Regions from separate parts of the Candidatus Pantoea rara genome, predicted to be linked through region 4. Evidence: predicted binding sites of a transcription regulator. Region 4 holds the regulator's gene; each other region holds the start of a gene.
The links. Region 4 encodes Fur, which represses iron uptake genes when iron is present. Its sites were predicted from a motif close to ATAATAATGAGAACNACTATCAA; they were not measured.

Region 1 (8,131 bases), 1.8 Mb from region 4:
TCGAAAATCTTTGCCGTTAACTTCGGTATGGGTGTGGTCTCAGGACTGGTCATGGCTTATCAGTTCGGCACTAACTGGAGCGGCTTCTCGGCGTTTGCGGGCAGTATTACCGGTCCGCTGCTGACCTATGAAGTGCTGACAGCGTTCTTCCTGGAAGCGGGCTTCCTGGGCGTGATGCTGTTTGGCTGGAATCGCGTAGGTCCGGGCCTGCACTTCTTTGCTACCTGCATGGTGGCCCTGGGAACGCTGATTTCAACCTTCTGGATCCTTGCCTCTAACAGCTGGATGCAGACGCCTCAGGGCTTCATCATCGAAAACGGCATTGTGGTTCCGCAGGACTGGTTCAAAATTGTCTTTAACCCCTCTTTCCCTTACCGCCTGTTCCATATGTCGGTAGCGGCATTCCTGGCGAGTGCCTTCTTTGTGGGGTCGTCGGCGGCCTGGCATTTGCTGAAGGGGAATAACAATCCCGCTATCCGTAAAATGTTCTCCATGGCGCTGTGGATGGCGCTGATTGTCGCGCCGATTCAGGCGATGATTGGTGATGCACACGGTCTGAATACCCTGGAGCATCAGCCTGCCAAAATCGCGGCAATTGAAGGACACTGGGAAAACCCGCCGGGTGAAGCCACACCGCTTATCCTGTTCGGTATTCCTGATATGGAGCAGGAGCGCACCAAATATGCACTGGAAGTGCCTTACCTCGGCAGCCTGATTCTGACGCACAGCCTGGACAAGCAGGTTCCTGCACTGAAATCGTTCCCGAAAGAGGACCGGCCTAATTCGACGGTGATCTTCTGGTCGTTCCGCGTGATGGTGGCGCTGGGCCTGCTGATGATTACGCTGGGCGTGGTCAGTCTGTGGCTGCGTTTCAAAGGCCGTCTCTATGAGTCGCGTCCTTTCCTGTGGTTTGCGCTGTTGATGGGACCATCGGGTCTGATCGCGATTCTGGCGGGCTGGTTTACCACTGAAATCGGTCGTCAGCCGTGGGTGGTGTATGGCGTGCAGCGCACCATTGATGCGGTCTCGGCACATGGCGATATGCACATGAGCATCAGCCTGCTGGCCTTTATTCTGGTCTACAGCTCGGTGTTTGGTGTGGGGTATCACTACATGATGCGTCTGATTAAGCAGGGACCGGTTGTCGGCGAAGGTCATATCACTGAAGAGGGTGGACCGGGTCAGAAGAAAACGCCAGCGCGTCCGCTTTCCGCTGCCACCTTTAAGGATGGAGACCACTAAGATGATCGATTATTCCGTTATCTGGTTTGTGATTATCGTCTTCGCAACCCTGATGTATATCGTGATGGATGGTTTTGACCTGGGTATTGGTCTGCTGTTCCCGTTCAATAAAGATGCTGGCGAGCGTGACATGATGGTGAACACCGTGGCGCCGGTCTGGGATGGTAATGAAACCTGGCTGGTTCTGGGTGGTGCAGGCTTGTTTGGTGCGTTCCCGCTGGCTTATGCAGTGATTACCGATGCGCTGTCGATTCCGCTGACTGCCATGCTGATTGGCCTGATTTTCCGTGGTGTCGCCTTTGAGTTCCGCTTCAAGGCGGTTGAAGGTCATCGGGCATTCTGGGACAAATCATTTATTGCCGGGTCCGTTATCGCCACCTTCAGTCAGGGTGTCGCGGTGGGTGCGTTCCTGGATGGCATTCCGGTTGAGGGACGCCGTTTCGCCGGTTCCGCGCTGGACTGGCTGGCACCGTTCCCGCTGTTCTGCGGCGTAGGTCTGGTTGTGGCGTATGCGCTGCTGGGCTGTACCTGGCTCATCATGAAGACCGAGAACGAGCTGCACCGCAAGATGTCTGCGCTGGCGACGCCGCTGGTGATCGCACTGTTAGTGATTATCGGCATCGTCAGTCTGTGGACACCGTTTGCGCATGCAGATATCGCGCATCGCTGGTTCAGCAAGCCGAATCTGTTCCTGTTCCTGCCGGTTCCGGTGCTGGTGTTGCTCTGTTCGTGGGGCATTGTGCGCGCCATTAAGCGTGAGGCGCACTATTCACCGTTCCTGCTGACGCTGGCACTGGTCTTCCTGGGCTTCTCCGGGCTGGGTATCAGTGTATGGCCAAACATTATTCCGCCATCCGTGACCATCTGGGACGCCGCGTCGCCGCCGCAGAGCCAGGCGTTTATGCTGGTGGGTAGCCTGTTGATTATCCCGATGATCCTGGGCTACACCTTCTGGAGCTACTATGTATTCCGTGGAAAAATCAAAGCAGATGAAGGATATCATTGATATGAAAAGCCTCAGCAGCATGAAAGACCACAATCACCATGATGAGACGAAAGCACCCTGGTGGAAGCGCGTGATGTGGCTGGTGTTTATCTATGCCGCCAGCGTGCTGGCACTGGGCGTCGTCGCCTCGCTGTTCCGCATGATGATGACTGCCGCGGGTATGCGTAGTCATTAATTGTCGCAGACTGCGTCTCACCGCTATCCGGCGCAGTTTTTATCAATAATCAGAAGGCTGACATTGGTCAGCCTTTTTAGTTAGTAACCTAAGCAATTAATGCGGAATCGCCCCGAACAGGCGCATGTGCCTTACCCTTTCCTTACACCGATTCGCGATTTTTGTTATCCTTTTGTGACGAAAATCCCAGTCCTCATCCGCGTCGTAAATCGCCATCATGCTCAGTCAGGCCATTAAAAAACAGCACATTACCGATTTGGTCGAGTGGATAGAAGCCAATCTCACCGATGATCTCAATATCGATCAAATTACCCTTAAATCAGGTTACTCGAAATGGCACATGCAGCGCATGTTCAAGGAGATGACCGGACAGACGCTGGCGGCCTATACCCGTAAACGGCGTCTGACGATGGCAGCCATGGCGCTGCGTCTGACGCACATGACGCTGATCGATATCGCCGTGCGTTTTGGTTTTGATAACCAGCAAAACTTCACCCGAGTGTTCAAAGGTCACTTTTCGCTGACGCCTGGCGCATTTCGCCGTATTCCCCATTTGCCGGTGAAAAATTTCCATGGACGCATTCTGGCGCGGTCGCTGGCAGAACGTGCGACGCTGGTAGAACGCCAGGAAGAGCTGCATCTGCGCGGAGAGACGCAGGAGTGGGAATGTAAGTTCGGTGATTACATTGCCGATCGCGATCACCGGGTGGCTGAGCAGGCGCGGCAACTGGTTGCGCTGGCGGGCAGTCATGTTGCGCAGGGCTGGTTAGGCTTTCAGTATAGTCCCGGTCATAGCTCTGCTGACCAGCAGAATATCAGCCTGTTTCAGGCGCTGGAGCCGCAATATGCCGGTTTGCTGGGTGACCACACCGACAACTGGAGTGAAGTGCCGGGCCTCTATGCGTCGCTTCACTGGAGCGGCAGACCGGAGCAGCTGACGCGCTTTATCGAGGATATCTACTATCAGCATCTGCCAGCGCTGGGAATGTCCCGCCGTCCTGGCAAAGATCTGCTGCGTCTCGATTTTGCACAATGTAAGCCCGATTGGTTAAGCGGCGTTTTTTCTGTTCCGGTCATGCAGGCATAGCCTGCAGGGCAGGGAGAGAGGCTCAAATGCATAATTCGTGCGGTAAACCGTGACAAACCGCACGATTTTATAAAATAACTCGCCAGTCTGGCGTAAAATCCTCCACTGAAACCCCGTCATACCTGAATCATCGTTCATCCGTGATGGGGCTGGAACATTCATCTGCATTTCAGGCCTTTTCCGGCCAAAACAACAAACGAAGAAAACTATGCGACGCTTAATGATTTCACTGGTTCTGGCATTGCCTGTTATGGCAATGGCACAGCAGGCTGAGCCTTTCTCACCGCCCGCTGGACTGCATCCGCACTCTCACACCTCTCAGCATGAAATTCTGGGTGACGGTGAGCTGCCGGAACACACCAGCAGTAATGCTTCCCTCTCCGGATTCAACGACACGCTGTAAGTGCTGTTGCGCTGCCAAATCCCGGCGGTGCAACATGACCGGCTCATCTGGAGCCGGCAAGCCTTAACCTGATCAGCCTCCCTCACTAAACCAATCAGTCACCTTTCCATGAACGCTTTTGTCAGGGCCGCTTCACGCCTGCTATGCGCACAGCTGCATCTTCATAAAATATATCTTAACTTGCTGAATCGCATTTTTCGTTCTTGTTCTCAAGATATATCATAGCTAATCTGCCCGCTTGTAATGAGAATGATTGTTATTACATGTCAGTTTTATGATAGTGAGCATGCCCCTGAATCAGGGGCAGTGATCCCGATTGAGGAGAAACATTTTGACTGCATCAGCTAATCAGCGTTTACCCCAGCGCATCCGTAATGAACTGCGTTTCCGTCACATCCAGGTCGCCAGTAAAACTAATATTGCCGGTAAATTCTGGCGTATCCGGTTCACTGGCAGCGATCTGGCGGGCTTTACGTCTCAGGGATTTGATGACCACATCAAGGTATTTTTCCCTTCCGCTGAAGGTGAAAAACTGGCCCTGCCACAGATCACCGACGCGGGCATTGTCTGGCCCGAAGGTTTACGTCCGCAGGCGCGCGATTACACGCCGCTGGAATTCGATGGTGTCTCTTCACTGACCCTGGATTTCTATATTCATCAGCAGGGCGTAGCGAGTGACTGGGCAACGCAGGCACAGGTGGGCGATAAATTAATTATCGGTGGGCCACGGGGTTCGCTGGTGGTGCCGGCCGATTATACATTCCAGCTTTACGTCTGCGATGAAACCGGGCTGCCCGCCTTCGCACGTCGTCAGCGTGACGCAAATGCGCAGGCATTGCATCTCTACGCCTTTACCGATGAAGCGACGGGTCGCGACTATTTATCCGATACGGCGGGCGTAACGACAAGCTGGATGGGCAGCGGTCAGATGCAGAAAGCGCAGCTCAGCCAGCTGATTGCCCGACTGGATCAGCTCACGCTCCCTGCGGAAGATTACTTTATCTGGCTGACCGGCGAAGGTGAGTTCGTCAAAGCGCTGTCTGACTACTTCACCGTACAGCGCGGCCTCAACAGTGAGTTTGTTCGGGCAGTGGCTTACTGGCACCAGAAGTAAGCGGCTCTGGTAATTGAGTTTTGTCAGGTAGCGGACTACCATCAATCCGACTTTTTTCCCGCAGGGCAGGCCATGAAACAGCATCCGAATTCCACATCTTCTGACGGTCAGTCCGGGCACGCAGGTGGCTGCGGCGGACGACGCAAACGACGTGAAAAAATGCTGGAGGCGAGTGAGATTCGCCTGCTGATGCTCCATTTCCTGGCGCAAAATGCGGCGCACGGCTATGAGCTGATCAAGTCTGTTGAGGAGCTTTCTAAGGGCGAGTATTCACCCAGTCCGGGTATCATCTATCCCAATCTGACGCTGCTGGAAGAGATGAAGGCAATTGAGGTGGTGGATACGAAAGCAACCCGCAAAGCCTACCGCCTGACGACAGCGGGAGAGGGCCAGCTGGCTGATAACCGTGAAACGGTCTCCGGCCTGATTACGCGGCTTTCTACGCTGGCGATCCTGGTCAATAACCGCAGTATTCCTGCTGTTGAAGAGGCGATTCACGGGCTCAAAACAGCATTGAACCGGCGACTGGCGCAGGAAGATATCTCAGAAGCCGCGCTGCAGACGCTGATTAAGGCGCTGCACGACGCGGCTGAAAAAATCACTCACAGTTAATCAGCTGATTTCAGCTTTGTTTTTGTCGATGTGGCCCAGGGTACGATCCGGGAAACAGATGTCGCGTACGCGCTGTTTGAGCGTAGTCGCATCCGGGAAGCCACCATCGCGCTTACGTTCCCACAGCAGATGCTCATCCAGCGTAATTTCAAAGATACCGCCAGTGCCCGGTTTCAGCGTCACCTCTGACAGATCCTCAGCGAAAGTATGCAGGAGTTCCTGTGCCATCCACGCTGACCGCATCAGCCAGTTGCATTGCATACAGTAGTGAATAACAACCACAGGTTTTTGCGCCATAACTCTATTCCTTTACGTGTTGATAAATGCCAGTGCATTCGGGTTAAAAAAGTGTGCGCTGTGGTTTATTTATGAATTTATAAAGCTTTTAAAAACAGTTCTGAATTGCATCCTGTCGGGTACGAACCTTGCTTCATCAGCATACTGATCAACTTTTTTATGGCTTTTATGCAGCGCCATTTTTGTTATCCAGCAAGCAAGGGAGTGAATACTAACAACTAATCAGGGGATTCGCGCCTGTGCCACCTTGTTTTAGGAGATTGACTAAACCGCGTCGGTTTTAGCAGACGTTTTTCGCGACCCTCTCAGACTCATAAAGTAGAGACTCACAGTTCTCCGCCTCAAATGTTAGGGGAGTTCGATGAGGCGTAAATCGACCGGCATTCAGCTGAGGAATTCGACCGTTTCGCTTTAAAAACATTGCCTTGCGGAGTTTCATTCGATGATTTTGCGCTATACCTGGAGTTCCGGACCGTCTTAAGGAGACCATAATGGCAAAATCATTAGATCAAACCGCTGAGCAACTGGGGAATATTTTACTCTCCTCCGGACTTCAACTGGCGACCGCCGAATCCTGTACCGCCGGGCTGATCAGCATGACGCTGGCCGCCGTGGAAAATAGCGGTGACTTCTACACCAGCGGCTTCGTAACCTACAGCGAAAATGCCAAAATCCGTCTGCTGTGCGTAAAGCCCGAAACCCTGAAACAGCACACGGCGGTGAGTGAGCAGACGGCGCGGGAGATGGTGCAGGGAGCCTGCGCCCGTTCTGGTGAACCGGTGGGATTATCGATCACCGGTTATGCGGGGCCGGGTGGCGGCGAAGATGGCACACCAGCAGGTACTATCTGGTTTGGCTGGGCACTGCCCGATGGCAGTGACGAGGCGGAGTGCCACCAGTTCAGTGGCGATCCCAAATCGGTGATGGAGCAGGGCACGCAGTTTGCGCTGGAAGGGCTGATTAAACGGCTGCAGCGGGCCGATCGATAAAGGCGCGGTGTACGCGCCTTTTAAAACCGGTTAGCGGCAGTCGACAATCAGACGGCCCTGCACTTTGCCATCCAGCAGTGCCTGCGCACCCTCTCTGGCTTCACTCAGCGGAATGACCCGGCTCAACTGATTAAGCCGTTCGCTATCCATCAGCTCACCGAGTCGCTGCCACGCCTGTTCACGAAGCGGCTTCGGACACATTACGCTATCGACACCAGCCAGCGTAACGCCACGCAAAATAAAGGGTGCGACGCTGGCTGGCAGATCGAGTCCCTGCGCCATCCCGCAGGCGGCAACCACGCCGTCCCGCTGTGTAGCGGCCAGCACATTCGCCAGCGTGTGGCTCCCGACGCTGTCTATCGCGGCAGCCCAGTGCTCTTTAGCCAGCGGCTTGCCAGGCTGGGAGAGCGCTTCACGGTCAATCACCGATGCTGCGCCCAGCTTCTCGATCAGATACGTATGGTCGCTGGCGCGTCCGCTCGACGCGATCACCTCATAACCGAGGCGTGCCAGCATGCTGACGCTGTAGCTACCGACGCCGCCACTGGCACCGGTCACCAGCACCGGCCCGCGGTCAGGTGTGATGCCCTGTTTTTCCAGCGCCATCACGCAGAGCATCGCGGTCAGCCCCGCCGTACCGATGGCCATAGTTTGCAGCGGGCTCAGCGTGGCGGGCGGCCGCACCAGCCAGTCGCCGCTGACGCTGGCTTTCTGCGCCAGTCCGCCCCACTGTTTTTCGCCCACACCCCAGCCGGTCAGCAGCGCCACATCATCCTCTTTCCAGTCGGGATGGCGGCTTGCTGTCACCCGGCCCACAAAATCGATACCCGGCACCATCGGGAACTGGCGCACAATCGGGCCTTTGTTGCAGATAGCCAGGGCATCTTTGTAGTTCAGAGATGAGTAGCTGACGTCGAGCGTGACATCATGATCGGGCAGTTGGGATTCGGGGAGATCTTTCAGCAGGGAACGGTAACCTTGTTCGTCATTTTCAATGACCAGTGCCTTGAACATGCAGCCTCCGGCAGAGTGGGAGAGAGGGGATAAGTTTACGCCTGGCAAAAGGAATGCGGTAGGGCAATGGCCACTTCTGGACGTTAAAGCAGCGGCTGGCCCCAAAAATCGCGCAGCAAGCTATTTGCATAAATCTGCATATAATTCATCTGATTAGTCGTATTATGAATCTTATATGATAAATAGACTATA
Region 2 (8,131 bases), 1.7 Mb from region 4:
CGGCAAAATCGCGAGGATAGCCTTTCTCCTCCATCTGCGGAATCATCACCGATCCAATCGAGGCGGTATCCGCCACCGACGACCCGGAGATGGCGCCAAAGAAGGTTGAGGCAACGATGTTAACCAGCGAGAGGCCGCCGCGAATAAAGCCGACAAAGATATAGGCGAAGTTGACCAGCCGCCGGGCAATGCCACCTTCCGCCATGATCGCACCTGCGAGGATAAAGAACGGGATGGTCAGCAGCGAAAATTTGTTAATCCCATTGGTAATCTGGATCACCACCGCTTCCAGCGGCAGATCGATCCACCAGGCACCGATAAAGGCGCTCAGGCCGACCGCAAAGGCGACCGGAAAACCCACTAACAGCAACACCAGCAAACTGCCTATCAAGATTAATGCATCCATCTTCTGCTCCGGATTAGTGGGTGCCGCCCAGTGTGACAATAGGCCGCTGACTTTGATCGCCGGTCAGCAATCGTTCAATGACAAACAGCAGGGTGAAGAGGGCACCAATCGGGATCGGCAGATACATCTCGCCGTAGGTCACCGCTGGAAGGGAAGCGAGCGTCTGCACCCACATTGCTTCGCACAGGCTGTAGCTGGCCTGAAAGATCACCAGACAGGTGATGATCATCAGCAGATCGCAGACCCGTAGCATCAGACGCTGCCGGGCAGGTGACAGACGATCCGTAACCATTGACACGCAGATATGGGTTCCGGCACGAAAGCCGACCGGCGCACCGATAAAGGTAAAAATAATCATGCAGATAATGGCGACCGGCTCAGGCCAGGAGAGCGCGCCGTTCATCACGTAGCGGGCGAAGATCCCAATCGGGATCACCGTCACCATGATCAACAGCGCCACGGCGGCCACCAGCATACAGAGCAGATAAAGCCCATCCATCAGACGCGTATAAGCAGACATAGTTGATCCCTGATTAAGTACGCCACACAGCAGTGTGGCGTCTGGGTTATTTCACCTCAGCGATCCGGGTCATCAGATCCTGATATTTGCCGCCAAACTGATCGCGCACTGGCTGGGTCGCTTTAACGAAGTAGTCGCGGTCTGTCTGCTGGAAGGTCACGCCGCCTGCCTTCATTTTGGCAATCGACTGTTCGGTGTAGGTCGCCCAGAGCTGGCGCTCCTCATCCTGCGCCTCTTTGCCGAGTTTCTTCAGCAGTGCCTGATCCTCGGGCTTCAGACGATCCCAGGCGCGCTTTGAAAACAGGATCATCTCTGGCTGGATAAAGTGGCCGGTGAGGGTGTAGTACTTCGCGACCGGCATGTAGTTATGGGCAACAAAGGTGGGTGGGTTGTTCTCGGTGCCATCGACCACGCCGGTCTGCATCGCACTGAACACTTCACTGACGCCCATCGCCACCGGATTCGCGCCCATCGCTTTCAGCGTCGCCAGTGAGATAGCGCTGTTCTGAACCCGGATCTTCATGCCTTTGAGATCGTCCGGCTTTGCCAGTGGCTTCTTGGTAATCATGTTGCGCTCACCGGCATCGGTCCAGCCCAGGAACACCATGCGGGCATTGGGATCTTTGTCGAACTTGTCAGCAATGTCGCGGCCTATCTCGCCATCCAGCACTTTGTGCATGTGGTCAACGTCGCGGAAAATGTAGGGCAGGGTGAGCACGCTGGTTTCCGGAGCAATCGAGGTGACCGGCGCCAGCGAGACCCGGATCATATCAATGGCACCCAACTGCACCTGTTGCAGCGTCTGATCTTCATCGCCCAGCACGCCACCGGCGTAGAGCTTCATCTCCAGCCGTCCATCGGTGGCCTGTTTCAGTTTGTCACCCATGTGTTGCAGGGCGACCACAGTGGGATAGCCGGCAGGCTGGACTTCAGCCACTTTAATTACCTGTGCCGTGGCGGTGGCGCTGATCATCATCGCCGCCAGGGCACTGGCCAGGCATGTTTTCGTCATTCTCATTATATGTCTCCCGCAGAGGTAGGACGGCCTGGAGTCTGGGCTAACCGCACAGGGCCGTGTGCAGCCAGCATAGTGAAAACGCGTCTGAGTAAAATGCAGCAATGCTGATTGAATGAATCACGTCACATTTTGAAACGTTGTTTTAATAAATTTTCATGCAACTTCACATTTTCGAAACATCCCTGAAAAAAGTGTTTAAACAAGGTCAATGGGAGGTCAATAACGGCGATTGGGTTTGTAAATACTAATGAGAACTACTATCAATTCGCCGCTATTTTGCTATTATTCGCGCTTGTTTCGCATCCCTGAATCAGAAGTTGGAGAAGCAGCGTGGTAGCCAGTGATTTGATGCAAACGGACCTTTCCGTTTGGGGCATGTATCAACATGCCGATATCGTGGTAAAGGTGGTCATGATTGGCCTGTTGTTGGCCTCAGTGGTGACCTGGGCGATTTTCTTCGGCAAATATGCCGAACTCAGCGCCGCTAAACGCCGTCTGAAGCGTGAGCAACTGGCTCTGGGCGAAGCCCGCAGTCTCAATGACGCCGCCCGCATTGCTCAGTCGTTTACCGGTCACAGCCACAGCATCGTGCTGCTGAACGATGCGCAGAATGAACTTGAACTTTCGGCGGGCGTGGAAGACACCAACGGCATTAAAGATCGCACCAGTTTCCGTCTTGAGCGTCGCGTTGCTGCTTTCAGCCGTCATGCAGGCCGTGGCAATGGCTTCCTGGCAACCATCGGTTCTGTCGCCCCGTTTATCGGCCTGTTCGGCACCGTCTGGGGCATTATGAACAGCTTTATCGGCATCGCGAAAACCCAGACCACCAACCTTGCGGTAGTGGCTCCGGGTATCGCCGAAGCGCTGCTGGCGACGGCGGTGGGCCTGGTGGCCGCTATTCCGGCCGTCGTGATCTACAACATCTTTGCCCGCATGATCGCTAACTATAAAGCCTCGCTGGGTGATGTCGCCGCTCAGGTCATGCTGCTGCAGAGTCGTGATATCGACCTGGGCACCGTCGCCACCGACGTTCCGCGTCCTGCGACCGCTCAGAAACTGCGTTTAGGGTAAGTTGTTATGGCAATGCGATTAAACGACGATCTGGAAACCGACGGTGAAATGCATGAAATCAACGTGACGCCGTTTATCGACGTCATGCTGGTGCTGCTGATCATTTTTATGGTGGCCGCGCCGCTGGCTACGGTCGACGTACGTGTCAATCTGCCCGCCTCAACCAGCGCCCCGCAGCCACGACCAGAGAAGCCGGTTTACCTGTCGATTAAAGCGGATAAGCAGCTTTACGTCGGTAACGATCAGGTCACGCCGGATTCGCTGGTGAACGTGCTGACCAGCCAGACTCAGGGCAATAAAGAGACCACCATTTTCTTCCAGGCAGATAAGTCGGTAGATTATGAAACACTGATGGGCGTGATGGACAAGCTGCGGACGGCGGGCTATCTGAAAATTGGTCTGATGGGCATGGAAACCGTGAAGAAATAGCGTGTTATCCGGCACGAATAAAAGGCGACTGCTCAGGTCGCCTTTTTTTATACTCGCGCGCCAGCCAGATAAAATCAGGAAGATCGCCGGTCAGGCCGATCACTTATGCTGCCTGCTCTGAATTGTTAATTGGTTGTTACTTATGTACATAGATTTGTAAAGTGCAATGGTGACTCAGGTCACATTAATCCTGCTTCAGGCAGGCTAAAACGGCTAAAAAACAACAGGAAGCCGTTATGAGTCACACCCCGTCTTTACAAAACACGCCGAAAAGTGCCGCCCGAACCATTTTTACCGTCACCAGTGGTAACTTCCTGGAGATGTACGATTTCATGGTGTTCGGCTACTACGCGACCGCCATTTCAAAAACCTTCTTCCCTGGTGATGACCCGTTTGCCTCCCTGATGCTGACCCTGATGACCTTTGGTGCTGGCTTCCTTATGCGCCCACTGGGGGCGATCATTCTGGGGGCCTACATCGACCATCATGGTCGTCGTAAAGGCCTGTTGCTGACGCTGGGCCTGATGGCGATCGGTACCCTGACCATTGCGGTGGTGCCAGGCTATGCCACGCTGGGCGTGGCAGCGCCCATTCTGATCCTGCTGGGACGACTGCTGCAGGGCTTCTCGGCGGGCGTTGAGCTGGGCGGGGTGTCGGTCTATCTGGCCGAAGTCGCGCCCGAAGGACGCAAAGGCTTCTTCGTGAGCTGGCAGTCGGGCAGTCAGCAGATTGCGGTGATCTTTGCTGCGCTGCTGGGTCTGATGCTGAATCATCTGCTGGCGAAAGAGGCGGTGACGGAGTGGGGCTGGCGTATCCCGTTTGTGGTCGGCTGCCTGATTGTGCCGTTCCTGTTCTATATCCGCCGGATGCTGGAAGAGACTGAAGCGTTCAGCAAACGTAAACATCATCCGAGCATGACGGAAATTATGCGCTCAGTCGCCAGCAACTGGGCGCTGGTGCTGGCAGGGATGCTGATGGTGGTCACCACCACGGTCATGTTCTACATGATCACCGCTTTTACGCCGACCTTTGGCAAAACCGTGTTGATGATGAGTGACAAGCAGGCGTTTCTGGTGACGCTCTGTGTGGGTGTTTCCAATCTCTTCTGGCTGCCGCTGATGGGCGCGCTGTCGGACCGCGTCGGACGCCGTCCGTTGCTGATTGGCTTTACCCTGCTGATGATTGTCACCACCTGGCCGGTGCTGCACTGGATGGTGGGGTCGGCCAGCTTCGCCCACCTGCTGGAAGCGGAACTGTGGCTGTCGTTCCTCTATGCCAGTTACAACGGTGCGATGGTGGTTTATCTGGCGGAGATTATGCCTGCCGAGGTGCGCGCTGCCGGTTTCTCCATGGCCTATAGCCTGGCGACGGCACTGTTTGGCGGCTTCACGCCAGCTATCTCCAGCTATCTGATCCACGCCACGGGCGATAAAGCGATGCCTGGTGTCTGGCTGACCTTTGCTGCCGTCTGCGGGCTGATTGGTACGCTGCTGATTGGCCGGATGGTGAAGCAGTATCGGTTGCGTCAGAACGGCACGACGGCGGTCAGCGCCTCACTTTAAAACGACAAATCGACCACCACGCTGTCGCTGTAGTTTCCCGCAGGCGGCGTGTTCTGAGTGGTCAGGATGCGCGCGGTGTAATTAAAGCCGCGCGTCAGTCCATCTGTGGATACCGCCGTCGAGGTGGTGCTGCTCCAGCGTTCCGTGCCCGTTGGTCCCCAGCGATTGCTGGTGGTGCCCTGGTAAATTTCATAGCTCAGACGATTCGCCCCGCTCGCCATATTTCTGACGCTGCCCGCCGGATAGCTGCCATTGCTCAGCCCGACGGTATAGGTGCTGCCTTTACTGCACAGCACATTGATGGTCTGCGATACGGCAGAGAAGCTGCCCACCAGCGGCGCACTGCCAAAGCTGATATTGGGCGCCGTAATCGTGGTGCAATCATTGGTGAGGATAACGGTGATGTTAATCGGGATCACGCCGCTGCCATTCTGCTCGTTTAAACAGAAATTGACGACATTGACACTGGTGCAGATGCGGTAAGTCACCGCCATATTCAGCGTGACGGTATAGGTACCCGCGGCCACCACCTGACCGGGCACGGTACGCAGATAAACCGGAATCGCGAAGTTAAGGCTGCCCAGCAGACCGGCCAGATTAGCCAGGGTCTGGGAGCTATAAACAAACGGCGTGCCGCCAATGGTCAGTTCACCGGCACAGGCGCTGTCGGTGCAGAGCCGTACCGGCACATTATCGCTGCCGGTATCTCCGCTGCGCTTCAGGACGCCGCGCGTGCCGCTGATATTGGTCGCACTGGTCAGCTGAAATGTGATCTGGTTATTGCCGAGCAGCGACACCGCCGAGCCTGACCCACAGTTGACGTTGGCGTTGGTGGTGACCGAACTGACGGCAGTGTTCGCTACAAAGGTAGTAACCGATCCAAAGCTGGCGGTGGAGGCGGGCAGGGTGCAGGCAGCGTAACCCAGTGAAGGCAGTATCAGCAGCAGGCCAGCCAGTAACAGCGATTTCATCATGGTTGGGTTCCGGACGTAAAAGATTCAGCGGGAGAGGCGGCGCTGCCAGCGGCGGGCGCGGGCAGCGCACAGGTCAGGGGGCCGTAAGTTTTCAGCGCCTGCGGCTGACCGCTAGCGATGCGCAGTTCGGTTTCACAGTGGCGGCCATCGGGCGTCACTACCTGCACCGGATTACGGGCAGTGAGATTTTCCATCCAGACGATGCCATCCCAGCCAACATACTCGGTGGGGTGGTCAGGACGCTGCACCAGGCTTGAGACCGGCAGCGGCTCGCCCTGCGCATCGACCAGGATCACGCTGGCTGAACGCAGTTTCTCCACCGGGAAGTTAAGCAGGTAGCCGCTCTGACGTTTCACCGCAAAACGCTGCTCAACATGAGGCGTGGTCATATCGGCGGGCAGGTCGAGCGTGTCGATATCATATTTGGCTGGGTAGTAACTGCTGATGGCGGGGACCAGCAGATAGCCCTGCTGATTGGTGCGTCCCATCGACTGATTTTCATAGCGCACGTTCACGTCGGGATAGCGGGTTTTCACCAGCACAAAGGCGTCGTTGATGGCGTTTGCGGCAAAGACGCTGTTGTCCATTAACACCAGCGCGCCAGAGAGATCAGCCCACTGCGTCAGGTTGTCATTATCGCCGTAGAAGCCGCCGGAGGTGTCGATCTGGTTGTTGCGATAGCGCAGACTACCCTGACGGTAATCACCGCTGTCACCGCTCTGATTCGCCCATGAGGCATCCCAGGCGAACCCGCCGTCGCTGGGCATGGCGCTGGAAGCATAGATACGCTGGCTGTCGCGGCCGCGCTGATCGCGTTCGGTGCTGATGGCCGCGCTGCCCTGTTCGCCAAACGGAATCACCAGCGAGAGGGCGCCGGTCCAGCTCTTCTCCTCCTGATCACGGCTGGCTGAGACATAGAGGCTGCTGTTGCCCCACAGATTTTTACTCCAGGAGAGGTTCCACAAGCGGGTACGATCGCCCTGGCCGTCGGTGATATCGATGAAGGCGGCACCGACGCTGCCAAAGCGGTTCAGTGAGACGCTGGCGCTGTACTGGGCACTGCGGCGCGACAGCGCGTAACGGCTATCCGCCTGGCTACCGGCACGGCTGCCGACCAGGGCCAGGTTGCCAAAGTCGCTGCTGCGCTGGGTCTGCTGCGTGCCGATGTTGAACCAGCGATTGTTGTACTGATAGCCCCAGCTATATTGTCTGCCGCTTTCACCATCGAGCTGACTTTGCGCCACTGCGCCGTTAACCACACCCCAGCTGCCGACACGCAGTTGTCCCCCCAGCCCACCCATCGCCAGGGTTTCGCTGCCTTCGGCATGACTCTCCAGCGTCAGCCAGTCGGTCATGCCGTAGCGATATGAGCCGCTGGCGGCCGCCGCACCGTAATCGAAGTTTTTAAGGCCGTAGTTCTCGCGTATTGCTCCGGCAGAGAATGCATAGTCCGACAACCCCGCTTTCAGCAGGTTACTGGAGACGTAAAACGGCATGGTGGTGGTGACGCGTCGGCCCACCGCGTCGGTAGTGGTAATCACCGCGTCACCCGCGCCGTTAACGAACGGCATATTGGTCATCGACCAGGGGCCTGGCTGCACGTTTGCCTGGCTGGAACGATAGCCGTTAATAAAAAGATCGACAGTGGAGGGAACGGCAGCCTGGCCGGAAAAGGCGGGCAGCGGATAAGTCAACAGATCGGGACGGACGCTGAAGTCGCGACCGACCCGGATACCGCCGAGCCGCACGCTGCTGCTCCAGGCGAGCGAGTCAGTCACCAGATCGCCGACCCGCCAGCTCACGGCCGTGTTCTCATCTTCGTTACTCCACCAGCTGTCGTAGCGGATATAGCCGTTGTCCTGAGACGTCGTTCGGCCTTCCAGCTGCTGCTGCCAGACGCCGTTGGTGGAGAAGTGTCCGGCATCACCAAACAGCCGCAGTTCGTTTCCGGCAGCAAGTCGGGTGCCGGTGGTATCGGTGCGGCTGGCGTAGAGGTCGTAGTTGATCAGCGCGCCGCTGCTGGTGCGCCCCGGATAGCGCGGTCCGTTCTTCGCCTCGCCAATCACCTGACCGGGCAGCCACTCAGGCGGCACGGTGAGTAGCAGTCGCTGCCGCGCAGCGTCATACTCCACCCTGACGGGTTGCAGGCTA
Region 3 (8,131 bases), 480 kb from region 4:
GCGTCCTGGCTGCCCGGCACCCCGCAAATTTTTGCGACGCCAGGCTGTAAGCCGGGTACACACCCGGCAACATGGTAAATCAGGCGTCGGGCGTTTCTTCGCTGCTGTCCAGCAGTTCGTTGTACATCGCCTGAATGGCTTCACGGCTCAGCATCGCCAGGGTGCGATAAAACGCGGTGGTCGCATGCGCTTCCACTTTGCCCAGGAACGTTCCGCACCACGGTAGCAGGTACTCTTCAAACAGCGCCATCTGCGCTGCGCTCTCATCTTCCGCAGACTGATCTTCCAGCCATGATGCGGCCAGCAGCAGCACACCAAAATGGTCAGCAGGCGCATCGCTCAGCGGCATGCCGCGCGACGTTAAGAAGGCACGCACTTCAGCTTCAGTTTTTCCTTCCGGCCACTGTGAAGCGTAAGGCGGCACATTACAATCGCTGCCAACAAACAGCGCGTTGTAATCGGCGGCCAGCGCCTGCGGGTCGCTGTTCTGCTGCAGACGCGTCAGCAGTTCATCCTGTTCCAGCGGCCACTGCGACTGCAGTTTACCTTCACGCAGCAGCGTGAAAAGCGGCACCAGCAGCGGGTCCTGCGGCTGACGATTAAACAGTGAGCCGATTACACGGCACAGAATGGAAAACTCATTCATGAGTCAGATTTCCTTGAGGCAAAATAAATTAAAAGTCAGCCAGTTCAGCAATATGTTTGCCGCTACGCATTTCCAGAAAGTCGAGCAGGCGACGCGGCGTGACATTTAACACCCGATCTTCGGGAAAATCCACCTCGCGGGCAATCCGCAGGCAGTGTTCGAAATGGCCGAGCGTAAATGCCGTGTGGGAATCGGAACCAAACGCCAGTCGTCCTCCGGCATCGCGAACGGCGGCGGCGATAGCCCGGCAGTTCGGTTCACTGCCCGGACGCGAGTGGGTAAAGGAGGAGTTGTTCAGCTCCAGCGCCACATTGTAGTGGGCGGCGGCCTCAGCGATCGCCGGAATATCGACCGGGAATTTCGGGTTGCCCGGATGGCTGATGATATGGACCAGCCCACCCGCCATGGCGGCGATCATCGCGTCAGTGTGATGCTTTCTGTCGCGCGGCGCATAAACCGGCTCGTGAAAACCGGCGACGATTAAATCCAGCGCATCAAGCATCGGACCTGAACAGTCGATCTCGCCCTGCTGGTTTTTAATATTGGCTTCGATACCGCGCAGAATCCCTACGCCATCGATCACACGCGGCCAGACGCGCATATTAATAAAGTGCCAGTAGTGCGGCGCATCGGCCATGTCGGGGCCGTGATCGGTAATGGCGAACAGTTTCAGGCCGGTTTGCTTCGCCTGAGTCACGTAATCGTGCAACGTGCTGTAAGCATGCGTGCTGGCGATGGTGTGCATATGCAGATCTACCGGATACATCCTCTTCTCCTGCTGAGTGCCCCTGACAGGGCCGGTTCATTAATAGCCGCGCTGACGATCCACCCTGCCCTGCGGCGGCTCGCCTGCCTGATCCTGATTGATGGCGCGGGCGATGTAGTCGATAGCTTCGTCGATCAACGTTACCGCCGCATTATGGGGGGTGATCATGACACGCGGATGTGACCAGAGTGGATGCGCCTCCGGCAGCGGTTCAACCTGAAAGACATCCAGCGCCGCCGCTTTCAGCTGACCGCTATTAAGCGCGGCCAGCAGATCGTCTTCCACCACCTGCGCGCCACGCGCGATGTTGAGGAAGAACGCGCCGTGGGGCAGCTGCTGTAAAAAGTCGTGATCGATAAGATTTATGGTCTCGGGTGTACTCGGCAGCAGGTTGATCACCACGCGCGTCTCCTGCAGAAAGGCAGGCAAGGCATCGCGACCGGCAAAGCTGGTCACGCCGTCGATCGCTTTCGGTGAGCGGCTCCAGACGCGCAGCGGGAATCCCCAGGGTTTCAGGCTCTCCGCTACGCTCTGTCCCAGCACGCCCGCGCCCAGAATGCCGATGGTGAAGTTTTCGCGCGTGTAACCTGGCAGTGGCTGCCAGCACTGTTGCTGCTGCTGGAGACGGTAGTCGTCAAAACGACGGAACCAGCTCAGCACGCTATGCACCGCATACTCCTGCATCTGCCGCGCCATCCCGGTATCTTCCAGCCGGTAAAGCGGCACGGTGTCGGGCAGCATCTCCGGATGCTGCTGCAGCTGTTTCAGAATCTCGTCAACGCCTGCGCCCAGCGCAAAGACGCCGCGCAGTGTGGCGCGTCCCTGCAGCATCTCTGTGGGCGGTGAGCGGACCAGCGCGTAATCAGCCGGCCCCTTATCGCCTGGCTGCCAGGCCCGAACCCGCGCCTGGGGCAGACGCTGTTGTAAACCGTTAATCCAGGCCGCTGCAGACTGCGACGGGTGATACCAGATGATCTCCATCCTGCTCTCCTTTTTTCTTTCAGCGTCGGGGAAAAGCGGGGTGAGAGCAAGAAAAAACCGGCGTGATAATGCGGTTTTTTCCCTAAAAATAATTCCCGTGGCTTCACATTTCCGGCTCGCTTCAGGGTGAAGTGGTCAGATAAGGTCTAAAGTTGGACCTGTGGTCAATGCGTTACGCGCGGCCGCATTTCGGACAAGGAGAAAAACCGATGACAAAAATTGAGGTAAGCGCCGACTCACGGCGTCAGCGTTATGCGCCCTTTCTGCTCACGTTGCTGCTGAGCGTTCCCGCTTTCACCACCCATGCCGACGACAACAGCCGCATGCTGAATAATCAGCCGCAGCCGCCGGATGTGCGTTTAGGACCGCTATTTAACGCCGTGCAACAGGCGAAGTTCTATCCCGATCAAAAGACCTTTGCGGATGCGGTGCCGAAATTCGATCCCGCGTCGATTCTTGCCGACTGGCAGATGCAGAAGAAACAGCGCAACTTCGATCTGAAGCATTTTGTTGATACCAACTTCACCCTGCCCACTGCCGGTGATAAATATGTGCCGCCTGCCGGCCAAAACCTGCGTGAACACATTGATGGCCTGTGGCCGGTACTGACGCGCACCACCAGCAGCGCCGGTCAGTATGATTCCCTGCTGCCGTTGCCTAAGCCCTACGTGGTGCCGGGCGGGCGTTTCCGCGAAGTCTATTACTGGGACAGCTACTTCACCATGCTGGGGCTGGCCGAGAGCGGACACTGGGACAAAGTGCAGGATATGACGGATAACTTCGCCTCACTCCTCGACCGTTATGGCCACATCCCTAACGGCAACCGCAGCTACTACCTGAGTCGTTCACAGCCACCGTTCTTCAGCCTGATGGTTGATCTGCTGGCGACACACGATGACGGCAAAGCCTATGTCCGCTACCTGCCGCAGCTGCAGAAAGAGTATGACTACTGGATGGCGGATAGCGATAAAGTGGTGTCAGACGCGGCCAGTAAGCGGGTCATAAAGCTGACGGATGGCACCCTGCTCAACCGCTACTGGGATGCGCGCGACGTGCCACGCACCGAATCCTGGATGGATGACATAGCTACCGCGCAGAAAGCGCCGCAGCGCAATAAAGCGGAACTCTATCGCGAGCTGCGTTCCGGTGCGGCATCAGGCTGGGACTTCAGTTCGCGCTGGTTTACCGATGCGCACAACCTGTCGACAATTCGCACCACACAGCTGGCCCCGGTTGACCTTAACAGCCTGATGTTCCATCTGGAGCAGACACTGTCAAAAGGCTACCAGATGAACAAGCAGAGCGATCTGGCGAAGCAGTTTGCCGATCGCGCGGAGAAGCGCCAGGCCGCAATCAACCGCTATCTGTGGGACAGCAAACAGAACTGGTATGCCGATTATGACTGGCAGAAAAAACAGGTCCATCCGCAGCTGACGGCTGCGGCCCTGTTCCCGCTCTATCTGCGGGTCGCCAGTGACAAACAGGCTGAAAGCACCGCCAGCGCAGTAGAAAAACAGCTGCTGAAACCCGGCGGTCTGGTGACCACCACCGTGAACAACGGTCAGCAGTGGGACGCGCCGAATGGCTGGGCACCGCTGCAGTGGGTTGCCGTAGAAGGTCTGGAACACTACAACCAGCCTAAACTGGCGAAAGAGGTCGGCTTACGCTTCCTGCAAAACGTCCAGAACACCTATGACCGTGAGCATAAGCTGGTGGAGAAATATGTCGTTGACGGCAAAAATCTCGGCGGCGGTGGCGGCGGTGAGTATCCGCTGCAGGATGGCTTTGGCTGGACCAACGGCGTCACGCTGAAACTGCTGGATAAGTATTGCCCGAAAGATAAAACCTGTAACAGCGCCCACGATATTCCTCAGGCGTCTGCCTCGCAAAACTGATCCACTCTGGATACCTCCGGCCCCGCCGGAGGTATCCGCACCTCATTTCAGCGAATTTTACTTGACCTTCTTACATCAACAGGCAAAATTGCAGCCAATTTACAAAAGGTAATAGTTCTCATTATGATAATGAGATTGCCTATCAATAATTTTATTCACCTGCCTGAACCTTTGCCAAGAAAGGAATTTTGATGAAACTGTCATTGTCGCTGAAAGGCCATATTCGCCTCTGCATCCTGGCGCTGACCGCGCCTGCTTTGAGTTATGCTGCCGATATGGTGGTCACTGCCCAGCCGCAGGAAGATTCGACCTCGCCGACCCAGGGTTATCTGGCGACCACCAGCCAGGGCGCAACTAAAAGCGATCGTCCGCTGATTACCACACCGCAATCGATATCCGTGGTCACCCGCCAGCAGATGCAGGATCAGGGCGCGCTGACCCTGAACCAGGCGCTGGGCTACAGCTCCGGTGTCTTCACCAACTTCGGCGGTGCGGCGACCCGTTATGACACTATTGCTCTGCGTGGCTTCCACGGCGGCGATGTCGATAACACTTTCCTCGACGGTATGCGGGTAATGAGCGACGGCGGCAGTTTCAACGCATTGCAGGTAGATAACGCCTTCCTTGAGCGCATCGACGTCATCAAAGGCCCCTCTTCTGCGCTTTATGGCCAGACGGTGCCGGGTGGGCTGGTGAACATGGTGACCAAGCGTCCTCAGTTCGCGGAAGAGGGTCACATCCAGCTGCAGGCAGGCAGCAACGCCACCACCGGCACGATGTTTGACTATACCAATGCGATCAACGATCAGTGGGCGTTTCGCCTGACCGGCGTAACCCGCAACAGCGATACCCAGTACGATCACACCCGCGAAGAGAAATATGCGCTGATGCCGCAGCTGATGTGGCAGCCGGATGAAGATACTCATCTGATCCTGAAAGCCTATCTGCAGAAAGATCCCTCAGGCGGCTATCATGGTTCTGTACCGGGAGACGGCAGCCTCACCGAACACAACGGCTACAAGCTGAGCAACGGCTTTTATGAGGGCAACAGCGATCTCGATCAGTTCAAGCGGCACGAACAGATCTACAGCTTCGATTTCGCCCATCGTTTTAACGACGTCTGGACGTTCTCCTCGACCGGCAGCTACAGCCACTCAAATGTCGATCTCGATCAGGTCTATCAGATTGGCTGGGATGAAAATAATCCCGATCTGCTGAACCGCTACTACTCTGGCGAACGCTCGTCGCTCTCTGCATGGTCCACCGATAACCGTTTAACGGCAGAGTTCAACACGGGCGAACTGGAGCACCGCGTGACGCTGGGTGCCGAGTATCATCGTTACAAAAATGAGATTAGTGAGGCCAGCGGTTCAGCTAACCAGCTTAATGCCGTGACCGGCGAGCAGGTGGGTGAGATGCCTGACCACGCCTGGGCAGATAGTACCCGCCGCTACTACCAGACCGGCCTCTATCTGCAGGATGAGATGAAGCTGGATCGCTGGCATCTTGATCTCTCCGGCCGTTATGACCGCATCGTCGCCAATAACAGCGGTAGCGAGCGTCGTCAGGATGATCACATTAGCGGACGCGCAGCCCTGCTCTATGCCTTTGACAACGGCATCTCGCCTTATGTGAGCTGGAGCCAGGCAATTACCCCGGCCGCGCTTACCGATTCCAACAATAACCTGCTGAAGCCGACCACCGCCGAGCAGTATGAAGCCGGCGTGAAATATCAGCCGGTCGGCACCCGCGATCTCTACAGCGTGGCGGTCTATGACCTGACGCAGAAAGATGTGGCGAACCGGGAAGCACCGACGCCGTACTTTACGCCATCGGGCAAAGTTCATTCACAGGGTATCGAGCTTGAAGCGCGTAATCAGTTAACCCCGCGTCTGAGCACCGTAGCAAGCTACACGCTCAATCATCTGCGCTTTAAAGATTCGGTGGATGGCAACAGCGGCCATACGCCGTATGTTACTCCCAACAGCATGGCGGCACTCTGGGGTCACTATCAGTTTGATTACGGTCTGAGTGCGGGCGCGGGCGTGCGTTACATCGGCAAACAGTGGGCGGACAATGAAAACACCACACGCGTGCCGTCTGTGACGCTATTTGATGCCTCAGTGCGGGCCGATCTCGGCGTCTGGAACAGCAGTCTGAAAGGCGCATGGGTGCAGGTCAACGCCAATAACCTGACTGACCGCACCTATGTGGCGGGCTGTTACGACACGGGCTATTGCTACTGGGGCGCAGAGCGCAGCGTGATGGCGACAGTCGGTTACGACTTCTGATGGCAGAGTAAACGATAAAAAAAGGGGACGAATCGCTTCGTCCCCTTTTCTGTTGAAACTGTTACGGTTAACTGCGTACTTTGCGGTAAACGAACAGCACCACGATGGCACCGATCACTGCGACCACAAAACTGCCGAAGTTAAAGCCATCGACGCGGCCGAAGCCAAACAGCGTACTGATCCAGCCACCCACTACGGCACCGATAATACCCAGCACGATAGTCAGAATGAAACCGCCACCGTCTTTACCCGGCATAATCCACTTCGCCAGAATACCTGCGATTAAGCCAAAGACGATCCAGGAAATAATACCCATCTGTTGCTCCTTCCTTTTTATGATTAAATCGTGAACGCCTGATTTATCAAGCGGTTTACCGCGATAAGTATAGTCATCTTTTTGAAAATTGCTTGCCTGCTCACGGTTATTATTTATGAGCCGCAGATTAAAGCTTTTTTTAGCCGCGCCGATAACCGAAACGAGACAAAAAAACAGCATAAACAAAGTAACCCCCTTGTGGAGCAGGACGTGAAAGAAGCCGACCAGGAACAATATCTAAAACGTGGCACGCTGGCGGTTCTGGGCGTTATGAAAGATCTGCTGCGGCATCAGACGCCGTTGCTGGTACGGTTTCCACGTGGGCAGTTCATCAGCAGGATGCTGACGGCCGATAAAGATCGTCTGGTGTTTGATCTTGGCAGTAATAACCTGGATAACGACTATGCCCTGACCAGCGACGATCTCAGCATCACCGCTGAAACTTTCGGTGCAAAGGTGGAATTCAGCCTGACCTCACTGGAACGCATAGATTTTGAAGGCTTACCCGCTTTCAGCGCGCCGCTGCCGGACCTGCTGTGGCAGATTCAGCGTCGGGAGTTTTTCCGGGTCTGCGCCCCGCTGGAGCCGCAGTTCTGGTGTCACACCGCGTGGCCGGATGGCCGTAAAACGCGCCTGCGGTTACAGGATCTCTCCCTGGGCGGTCTTGGCGTGCTGGTGGATGAACCGTTACCCGAAGGATTGCAGAACGGTGACAGCTTCAACTCGTTCCGGGTCGAGCTGGGCGAATATGGCATTTTTGAAGTGCCGGTGAAGCTACTGAATATTGGCGAGCGCTGTGTCGTGACCCGCAAAAATGAAACCCTGATCACACCCCGCCTGAGCTTCCGGTTTGCCACGCTGAACCCGGCGCAGGAGCGGCAGCTTCAGCAGATTATTTTTGCCCTGGAGCGGCTGGCACGCGATAAATCGACCCGTTTTCAGTAACGGCTTTACGGATGCGCCACACAGATGGGTTGCATCCAGGCTATGCTTCTTGCTTGTTTTCTTTTAAACCGGAACCCAGCAAGGAGACCCTCCCCAATGGAAAACTGGCTCTCTTCACGTCGTTTTCAATCCCTCTTTTTTAATCAGGAACTCTGGCTTAACAGCGCTATCGTAGTGGTTTCCACCCTGGTCATTTACTGGGTATTACGTACTCTGATTCGCTTTATCTCCAACCGGATTGCCCTTTATAGCGAGCATCGCCATGTCCGCGCCACCGCGATTCTGGTGGAG
Region 4 (8,131 bases):
TCATAGTGCTGCTGCGGATTTTTACCGGTTACGGCAGTAATTTCAGCCGCCAGCAGACACATGATGATGCCGTCTTTGTCCGTTGACCACGGCGTACCGTCGAAGCGCAGGAATGAAGCACCCGCGCTCTCTTCGCCGCCGAAACCGAAGCTGCCGTCATACAGACCATCAACAAACCATTTGAAACCAACCGGCACTTCCACCAGCTTGCGACCAATGTCGTTGACCACACGGTCAATCATGGCGCTGGAGACCAGGGTTTTACCCACGGCAACATCCTGGCCCCACTGTGGACGATGCTGGAACAGATAGTTGATTGCAACCGCCAGATAGTGGTTCGGATTCATCAGACCTGCTGGAGTCACAATGCCGTGACGGTCATAATCGGGATCGTTACCGAACGCCAGATCAAACTTGTCACGGTAGGCCAGCAGGCCTGCCATTGCACTTTCAGATGAGCAGTCCATACGCACCACGCCATCTTTATCCAGATGCATAAAGCGGAAGGTCTGATCGACCGCGTCATTCACCAGCGTCAGATCCAGCTTGTAGTGCTCAGCAATACGCTGCCAGTAAGCAATACCAGAGCCGCCAAGGGGATCAACACCCAGCTTCAGGCCTGCTTTCTGAATTGCCGGGAAGTCGATGATTTCTGCCAGACCTTCAACGTAAGGCTGGATCAGATCTTTCTCGACCACGTGACCGCTGGCCATAGCCTGTTCCAGTGGCAGACGCTTAACCTCTTTCAGCCCATCTTTGATCAGCTGGTTGGCGCGATCTTCCACCACTTTGGTGACATTGGTATCAGCCGGCCCGCCGTTAGGTGGGTTGTACTTGATGCCGCCATCTTCCGGTGGGTTGTGCGATGGCGTGATGACGATGCCGTCAGCCAGCGGGCCACCCGCTTTGTTGTGCTCAAGAATAGCATTTGAGATCGCAGGGGTCGGCGTATAGCCATTGTCCTGCTGCACAATCACATCAACGCCGTTCGCCGCAAGCACTTCCAGTACCGACAGGATAGCCGGCTCTGACAGCGCATGAGTGTCTTTACCGACGTAGCACGGCCCGGTGATGCCGTTCTTTTTACGCTCTTCGGCAATTGCCTGAGCGATCGCCAGAATGTGCATCTCGTTGAAGCTTTGACGCCCTGCACTGCCGCGATGGCCAGAGGTGCCAAATTTCACCGCATGTTCCGGGTTCGCCACATCGGGCTGCAGGACATAATATTGTGACGTTAATTGTGCAACGTTAATCAAATCGCTCTGCTGGGCGGGTTGCCCGGCACGTGGGTGATTGGCCATTGGCGCTGCTCCCTGACGCTTAAGTTTTTAAATGGTGCCGCAAACTTTCTCGGTCAGTTCCGCAGGGAACTGCATCGAGAGCATGATGTGTTCGACCATGCTGCATTTACGACCAGTATTGGTGTTGGTGATCACCCAGTACGGGGTGCCGGGTACATGCTTCGGCTTAGTATGGGTGCCATTTTGCAACAGCGTATGCTCATCACCTGCAAAATAGACGCGGGTACGGCCCTGCAGCGATGCAGTAGCCTCAGCAAAGGCTGCGGTATCAAGACGATAGAGCGTTGACAAGATAAGCATAAAGCGATTCACCGCCCGCTTCTGCTCCGCATATTCATCGGAGAGCAGCAACTCACGCACCGCGCGGACACGGTCCTGCGGGCGCGAACCCACAGAAACCTGGGACTCTTTCGCTGCCTCTTTTGACGCTGGCTGTACAGGCGAAGCGGGTGCAGTCTGACCGGCCGTGAATTTCAGCATACGACGCAGAATGTCGGATGCGCTTTCACCAATGTGTTGCGTGTGGCTGGCAATATAACGGTAGAGCTCTTCGTCAACTTCGATCGTTTTCATCTTATTCCGTACGGTTCTTTCTCATGACAGAACCACCTGTTTCCTGAAAAGATCTGAGTATAGTCAGGCAATTCAAAGGATGTGTGGGTTCTAACATCAGGATTATAAAGTTAAATTCAGGCGGGTTGTTAGCAATCAAACGGTTTACGGGCAAAAGTCAGAATATGTCCTAATGCCGCCGGAACCAGCGCGCCTGAAAAGGTGAAACCATGATAACCTAAGCTCAGGTCTCAAACTTAAGAACTTTGCTATGATTTTGAACGCCCGTCTGCAAACTGAACAATCCTCTGCGGATTCCCTGCCCATCCTGTTAATTCACGGCCTGTTTGGCAGTCTGGATAACCTTGGCGTGCTGGCACGCGGCCTGAAAGATGCCGGTCCTCTGCTGCAGGTTGATGTCCGCAACCACGGACTCTCACCCCGCTCTGACGAGATGAACTACGCTGTAATGGCGCAGGATATGGTCGATACGCTGGATGCACACGGCATTGAGCGTGTCGCGGTGATCGGCCACTCGATGGGCGGTAAAATCGCCATGACCATGAGCGCGCTTGTACCGGACCGCATTGAGCGACTGGTGATGATTGATATCGCCCCGGTGGACTACCAGACCCGCCGCCATGACCAGATATTTGCAGGTATTCGTGCCGTGACGGATGCGGGCGTTTCTTCCCGCAGCGAGGCGGCCCGCATTATGCGCACGGTGATTGATGAAGAAGGCGTAATTCAGTTCCTGTTGAAGTCGTTTCAGGAGGGCGAGTGGCGATTCAACGTGCCGGTGCTGTGGGATAACTACACTACGATTTCTGGCTGGCAGACGGTGCCTGCCTGGAATCATCCTGCACTCTTCATTCGCGGCGGCGACTCCAGCTATCTGGATAACCGCTATCGCGATGCGTTGCTGCAGCAATTTCCGGCGGCTCAGGCCCATGTGATCGGCGGTGCGGGACACTGGGTTCACGCAGAGAAACCCGATGCCGTTTTGCGCACTGTTCGTCGCTTTTTTGCGCTTTAAAAGCAATCAGATGGCGGCAAAAGTTTAGGATTGGCGTCAGGAGTACGCGTGAAGTATGATGGCGCGCTAAAATTTTGCCGCGAGTCAGTTTTGCTGTGGCAATAGCCATTAATTTATAATCTGCGCGGTGAGTGTCTGGCGCCCGCCCCCATTCAGTTTTACTAAGCCATGGCAAAAGAACAGACTGACCGCACGACGCTCGATCTCTTTGCTGATGAGCGCCGCCCTGGTCGACCCAAAACCAGTCCGCTGTCGCGTGATGAACAGCTGCGCATCAACAAGCGCAATCAGCTTAAACGTGACAAAGGACGCGGACTTCGTCGTGTCGAACTGAAAATGAACAGTGAAGCCGTCGATGCACTCAATACGCTGGCAGAACAGCGTAATCTCAGTCGCAGCGAACTCATTGAACAGATGCTGCTGGCGCAGCTCAAACTGGATTGATGTGCGCAAATCGCACGCAGGAGCAAATGTCGGGGCTTTAACCGTTCACCGGTTTTCTCTCGTCTGCTATTATTCGCTGAAATGTGCTGCGGCACACATCTCATCATCAGGATTTAAGAGGTTATTTTACTCATGGCACTCGTAGGCATCTTCTTTGGCAGCGATACCGGCAATACCGAAAATATTGCAAAAATGATCCAGAAACAGCTGGGTACTGACGTTGCAGAAGTGCATGACATCGCGAAAAGCACAAAAGAAGATCTGGAAGCGTTTGATATCCTGCTGCTGGGCATTCCGACCTGGTACTACGGCGAAGCGCAGTGCGACTGGGATGACTTTTTCCCGACGCTGGAAGAGATCGATTTCAACGGCAAGCTGGTTGCGCTTTTTGGCTGTGGCGATCAGGAAGATTACGCAGAATATTTCTGTGATGCGATGGGCACTATTCGCGACATCATTGAGCCACACGGCGCGGTAATCGTCGGACACTGGCCAACAGACGGATATCACTTTGAGGCATCAAAAGGGCTAGCCGATGATACTCATTTCCTGGGTCTGGCCATTGACGAAGATCGTCAGCCTGAACTGACTAACCAGCGTGTAGAACAATGGGTTAAGCAGATCTTTGATGAACTGCAATTGAAAGAGATTATCGAAGCCTGATCCCGTCTGCCTCAATGTGAGCGCCAGCTCACATTGAGGCAATGGAAATTCCTATAGAAATAATAGCCACATTTTTTTAACTTTCTCCGTTTAATCTGTAGAATACCCGCATCGATCTTCCGCTTATTCTCTTAGCGGCAAGACTAAGCGATGTACAAACAGACATCTGCCACAATCCTCCCCGGCCCGGTGACTTATCCCCAATAGCCCATGATGATTCTGGCACGCCCACTGGTTTTCATTTCATCGCTTCAGTTCTATAATGAGACGCAAATGAGAATGAGTGAAGATCGACATTCAAGGCGACAAGCCACAAAAGTGAATATTAGTAACAGGACAAAATCCGCATGACTGACAACAACACCGCATTAAAGAAGGCTGGCCTGAAAGTGACACTGCCCAGACTGAAAATTCTGGAAGTGCTTCAGGAACCTGAGTGCCATCACGTCAGTGCGGAAGATTTGTACAAACGCCTGATTGATATCGGCGAAGAGATTGGCCTGGCTACCGTTTACCGTGTTCTGAATCAGTTCGATGACGCCGGTATTGTTACCCGCCACAATTTTGAAGGCGGTAAATCGGTCTTTGAACTGACGCAGCAGCATCACCACGATCACCTGATCTGCCTGGATTGCGGCAAGGTTATTGAGTTCAGCGATGAGTCGATCGAAACGCGTCAGCGTGAAATCGCGACCCGCCATGGCATCAAGCTGACTAACCACAGCCTCTATCTTTATGGACACTGCACACTGGGCGATTGCCGGGAAAACGAAACCCTGCACGATCAGTAATGCGGCCTGAAATTAAAAAACCGGTGAATTCACCGGTTTTTTTTCGTCTGATTTCTGCTGTAACGCATCAGGCAACCAGCGTCTCCTGCAAATAACGCCAGCGCGGAATTGAGCTGCTGCAATCCAGTATCGCCAGCGAGATGCGGCTATGGTTATTGCCATTCATCATCTGCATTTCGCGATATTGTACGGTGATCTCTTTATCATGATGAGAGAGGATCACATGTTCGCATGTGGCAATGCGCATCCCTTCCCGTTGCCCCTGCAACTGTCGGAAAAGATCTTCAACTTCGTTCAGATTGTACTCTTTGCCCTTCGGGGTCACCATGCGGAAGTCAGGATGAAAATAGGACATCAACAGCTCAAAACTGTCGTCAGATCCGGCAGGCTGATTAAAAATACGTTCAATGAGCTGATGTAAAACGACAACACTGTTTCTGGCTTCCTGGGCGAGAACGGTCATTTTTTTTCCTTCTGTAACCCGCTGTGCAACCTCTGAGAGCGAATAGCCTACCTGAAAGCGGATAATTCACATCTGTAAATTGATTAATTTTTTTAAACTCAGATTTCTCTCACACTGCGGCATTTAACCAGTTGCAGTTAATGCAGAACAAACGTCGGCAATGGTAAAAATCGGGGCAATAAAAAAGGGCGATAAATCGCCCTTGAGTCATTTTATGAGGTCAGCCACAAAAAATTATTCGCCGGTTTTCGTCCAGGTATCACGAAGACCGACGGTGCGGTTAAACACCAGCTGCGACGGTTTAGAGTAAACGCTGTCAGCGCAGAAATAACCTTCACGCTCAAACTGGAACGGTGTAGTCGGTTCCACATCGCGCAGGCCGGGTTCAACAAAACCCTGTTTGATCGCCAGTGACTCAGGGTTGATCACCGCCAGGAAGTCCTCTGCCGCGCCCGGATTCGGCACGCTGAACAGACGGTCATACAGACGGAACTCAGCAGGCTGCGCGTGATCGGCAGACACCCAGTGAATCACCCCTTTGACCTTGCGGCCATCCGCTGGATCTTTACTGAGCGTATCAACATCGCTGGTGCAATAGATACAGGTAATGTTACCCGCTTCATCTTTAGCGACCCGCTCAGCGCGAATCACATAGGCGTTGCGCAGGCGAACTTCTTTGCCCAGTACCAGACGCTTATACTGCTTATTCGCCTCTTCACGGAAATCTGCACGATCAATCCAGATTTCACGGCTGAACGGCACTTCACGCGTGCCCATCTCAGGCTTGCCCGGATGATTTGGCATGGTGATGATTTCGCTGTGGCCGGCTGGCAGGTTTTCGATCACGACTTTAAGCGGATCCAGCACCGCCATGGCGCGTGGCGCATTCTCATTCAGGTCATCACGGATACAGGACTCCAGCGAGGCCATCTCCACAATGTTATCCTGTTTGGTCACGCCAATACGACGGCAGAACTCGCGGATAGAAGCCGCGGTATAACCACGACGACGCAGACCTGAAACGGTCAGCATGCGCGGATCGTCCCAGCCTTCAACGTGCTTCTCGGTCACCAGCTGAGTGAGTTTGCGTTTTGACATCACCGCATACTCCAGATTCAGACGCGAGAACTCGTACTGGCGCGGATGAACCGGAATCGTGATGTTATCCAGTACCCAGTCATAAAGACGGCGGTTGTCCTGGAACTCCAGCGTACACAGCGAGTGTGTAATGCCTTCCAGCGCATCGGAGATGCAGTGGGTAAAGTCATACATCGGATAGATGCACCACTTGTTGCCCGTCTGGTGGTGTTCCGCGAACTTGATGCGGTAAAGCACCGGATCGCGCATCACGATGAAAGTAGAGGCCATGTCGATTTTAGCGCGCAGACAGGCAGTGCCCTCGGCAAACTCACCGTTACGCATCTTCTCAAACAGCGCCAGGTTTTCTTCCACGCTGCGATCGCGATAAGGGCTGTTTTTGCCAGCCTCTTTCAGGGTGCCGCGATATTCGCGAATCTGATCCGGGCTCAGTTCATCAACGTAGGCCAGACCTTTGGAAATCAGCTCGACAGCATAGTGATAAAGCTGATCAAAATAGTTTGATGAGTAACAGACCTCACCGCTCCACTCAAAACCCAGCCACTGGACGTCACGCTTGATGGATTCGACAAATTCCAGATCCTCTTTAACCGGATTGGTATCGTCGAAACGCAGGTTGCATTGCCCCTGATAATCCTGGGCGATGCCAAAATTCAGACAGATCGATTTCGCATGACCAATATGCAGATAGCCATTGGGCTCTGGCGGGAAACGGGTATGCACGCTGCTGTGCTTACCGCTCGCCAAATCTTCGTCAATGATCTGACGAATAAAGTTAGTTGGGCGGGCTTCAGCCTCACTCATCTCAAAAATCCTCAATACGAATAACGGGTGATTTGTACCATGAAGTAACGGAGTATGATCCACAAAGCGTCTGAGGGAAACAACCGTTTGTTAAGCCTTTAAAACAAAAAAGGCAGGAATCGCTTCCTGCCTGTGGGGTTCTGTTGCGGGGGGATTAGCCTTTCACTTCATACAGCGGGGTTTCACCTGCCACCACCTGGCCGCGGGCCAGTAACGTCAGCCCTGCGAAATCATCGCTGTTGCTGACCACGACCGGACTCACCATTGAACGGGCGTTCGCATTCAGGAATTCAAGGTCCATTTCCAGTACAGGCTGACCGGCAACCACAGTGGCCCCCTCTTCAACCAGGCGGGTAAAGCCTTTACCTTCCAGCGCCACGGTATCCAGTCCCATATGCACCACAATCTCTACGCCGTTGTCCGTTTCCAGACAGAAGGCGTGATTGGTGTTGAAGATTTTAACCAGCGTACCCGCTATCGGTGCCACGACCCATTTGTCGCTGGGTTTGATCGCCAGACCGTCACCCACCGCTTTGCTGGCGAAGGCTTCATCCGGTACATCCTCCAGCGCAACCACTTCGCCCGTTACCGGTGCCAGCAGGGTTGCGATGACACGTTTCTCACTGTTCAGTACTGCCTGCGGTTTCACGTCCGGCTCAGCGGGTGTGCTGCTGGTAGCCGCTGCAGCAACCGGACCTTTGGTCAGCACTTTTTTCATGGCCGAGGCGATGCTTTCTGCCTGGGTGCCCACGATGATCTGCACGCTCTGTTTGTTAAGACGAATCACACCGGATGCACCAAGACGCTTCGCCACAGCCTCATTAACCTGAGCGGAATCAGTCACATTAAGACGCAGACGGGTGATACAGGCATCGATGCTGGTTAAGTTCGCTGAACCACCCACCGCACCAATATAACGGCGCGCCAGTGATTCAGTGGCGGTTTCACCATTATCCGTTTTATCCACGTTGACGTCATA

Region 1: ACR8BF_RS03625 (siderophore-interacting protein) is a predicted target of Fur. The motif match lies at 4,151-4,173, and genes of this name have one in related genera.
Region 2: exbB (tol-pal system-associated acyl-CoA thioesterase) is a predicted target of Fur. The motif match lies at 2,186-2,208, and genes of this name have one in related genera.
Region 3: ACR8BF_RS11280 (TonB-dependent siderophore receptor) is a predicted target of Fur. The motif match lies at 4,412-4,434, and genes of this name have one in related genera.

Annotation. Positions count from the first base shown of each region.
Region 1 covers NZ_CP194942.1:736,602-744,732, forward strand. Annotated here, with positions in the region: gene ACR8BF_RS03600 (cytochrome ubiquinol oxidase subunit I) at 1-1,242, shown strand, start outside; gene cydB (cytochrome d ubiquinol oxidase subunit II) at 1,244-2,248, shown strand; gene ACR8BF_RS03610 (DUF2474 domain-containing protein) at 2,250-2,423, shown strand; gene ACR8BF_RS03615 (helix-turn-helix domain-containing protein) at 2,641-3,510, shown strand; gene ACR8BF_RS03620 (hypothetical protein) at 3,719-3,913, shown strand; gene ACR8BF_RS03625 (siderophore-interacting protein) at 4,245-5,027, shown strand; gene ACR8BF_RS03630 (PadR family transcriptional regulator) at 5,100-5,639, shown strand; gene ACR8BF_RS03635 (SelT/SelW/SelH family protein) at 5,640-5,936, opposite strand; gene ACR8BF_RS03640 (CinA family protein) at 6,428-6,925, shown strand; gene acuI (acrylyl-CoA reductase (NADPH)) at 6,956-7,939, opposite strand.
Region 2 covers NZ_CP194942.1:685,695-693,825, forward strand. Annotated here, with positions in the region: gene ACR8BF_RS03385 (TRAP transporter large permease) at 1-406, opposite strand, end outside; gene ACR8BF_RS03390 (TRAP transporter small permease) at 420-926, opposite strand; gene ACR8BF_RS03395 (TRAP transporter substrate-binding protein) at 973-1,944, opposite strand; gene exbB (tol-pal system-associated acyl-CoA thioesterase) at 2,293-3,015, shown strand; gene exbD (TonB system transport protein ExbD) at 3,022-3,444, shown strand; gene ACR8BF_RS03410 (MFS transporter) at 3,681-5,006, shown strand; gene ACR8BF_RS03415 (Csu type fimbrial protein) at 5,003-5,980, opposite strand; gene ACR8BF_RS03420 (fimbria/pilus outer membrane usher protein) at 5,977-8,131, opposite strand, start outside.
Region 3 covers NZ_CP194942.1:2,395,743-2,403,873, forward strand. Annotated here, with positions in the region: gene ACR8BF_RS11255 (CoA transferase) at 1-78, shown strand, start outside; gene ACR8BF_RS11260 (TorD/DmsD family molecular chaperone) at 80-646, opposite strand; gene ACR8BF_RS11265 (phosphatase) at 675-1,412, opposite strand; gene ghrA (glyoxylate/hydroxypyruvate reductase GhrA) at 1,452-2,393, opposite strand; gene treA (alpha,alpha-trehalase TreA) at 2,603-4,288, shown strand; gene ACR8BF_RS11280 (TonB-dependent siderophore receptor) at 4,480-6,579, shown strand; gene ACR8BF_RS11285 (GlsB/YeaQ/YmgE family stress response membrane protein) at 6,647-6,895, opposite strand; gene ACR8BF_RS11290 (flagellar brake protein) at 7,106-7,840, shown strand; gene ACR8BF_RS11295 (mechanosensitive ion channel family protein) at 7,937-8,131, shown strand, end outside.
Region 4 covers NZ_CP194942.1:2,876,875-2,885,005, forward strand. Annotated here, with positions in the region: gene pgm (phosphoglucomutase (alpha-D-glucose-1,6-bisphosphate-dependent)) at 1-1,301, opposite strand, end outside; gene seqA (replication initiation negative regulator SeqA) at 1,329-1,874, opposite strand; gene ybfF (esterase) at 2,125-2,889, shown strand; gene ybfE (LexA regulated protein) at 3,058-3,333, shown strand; gene fldA (flavodoxin FldA) at 3,466-3,996, shown strand; gene fur (ferric iron uptake transcriptional regulator) at 4,344-4,787, shown strand; gene ACR8BF_RS13710 (hypothetical protein) at 4,855-5,250, opposite strand; gene glnS (glutamine--tRNA ligase) at 5,485-7,152, opposite strand; gene nagE (N-acetylglucosamine-specific PTS transporter subunit IIBC) at 7,307-8,131, opposite strand, start outside.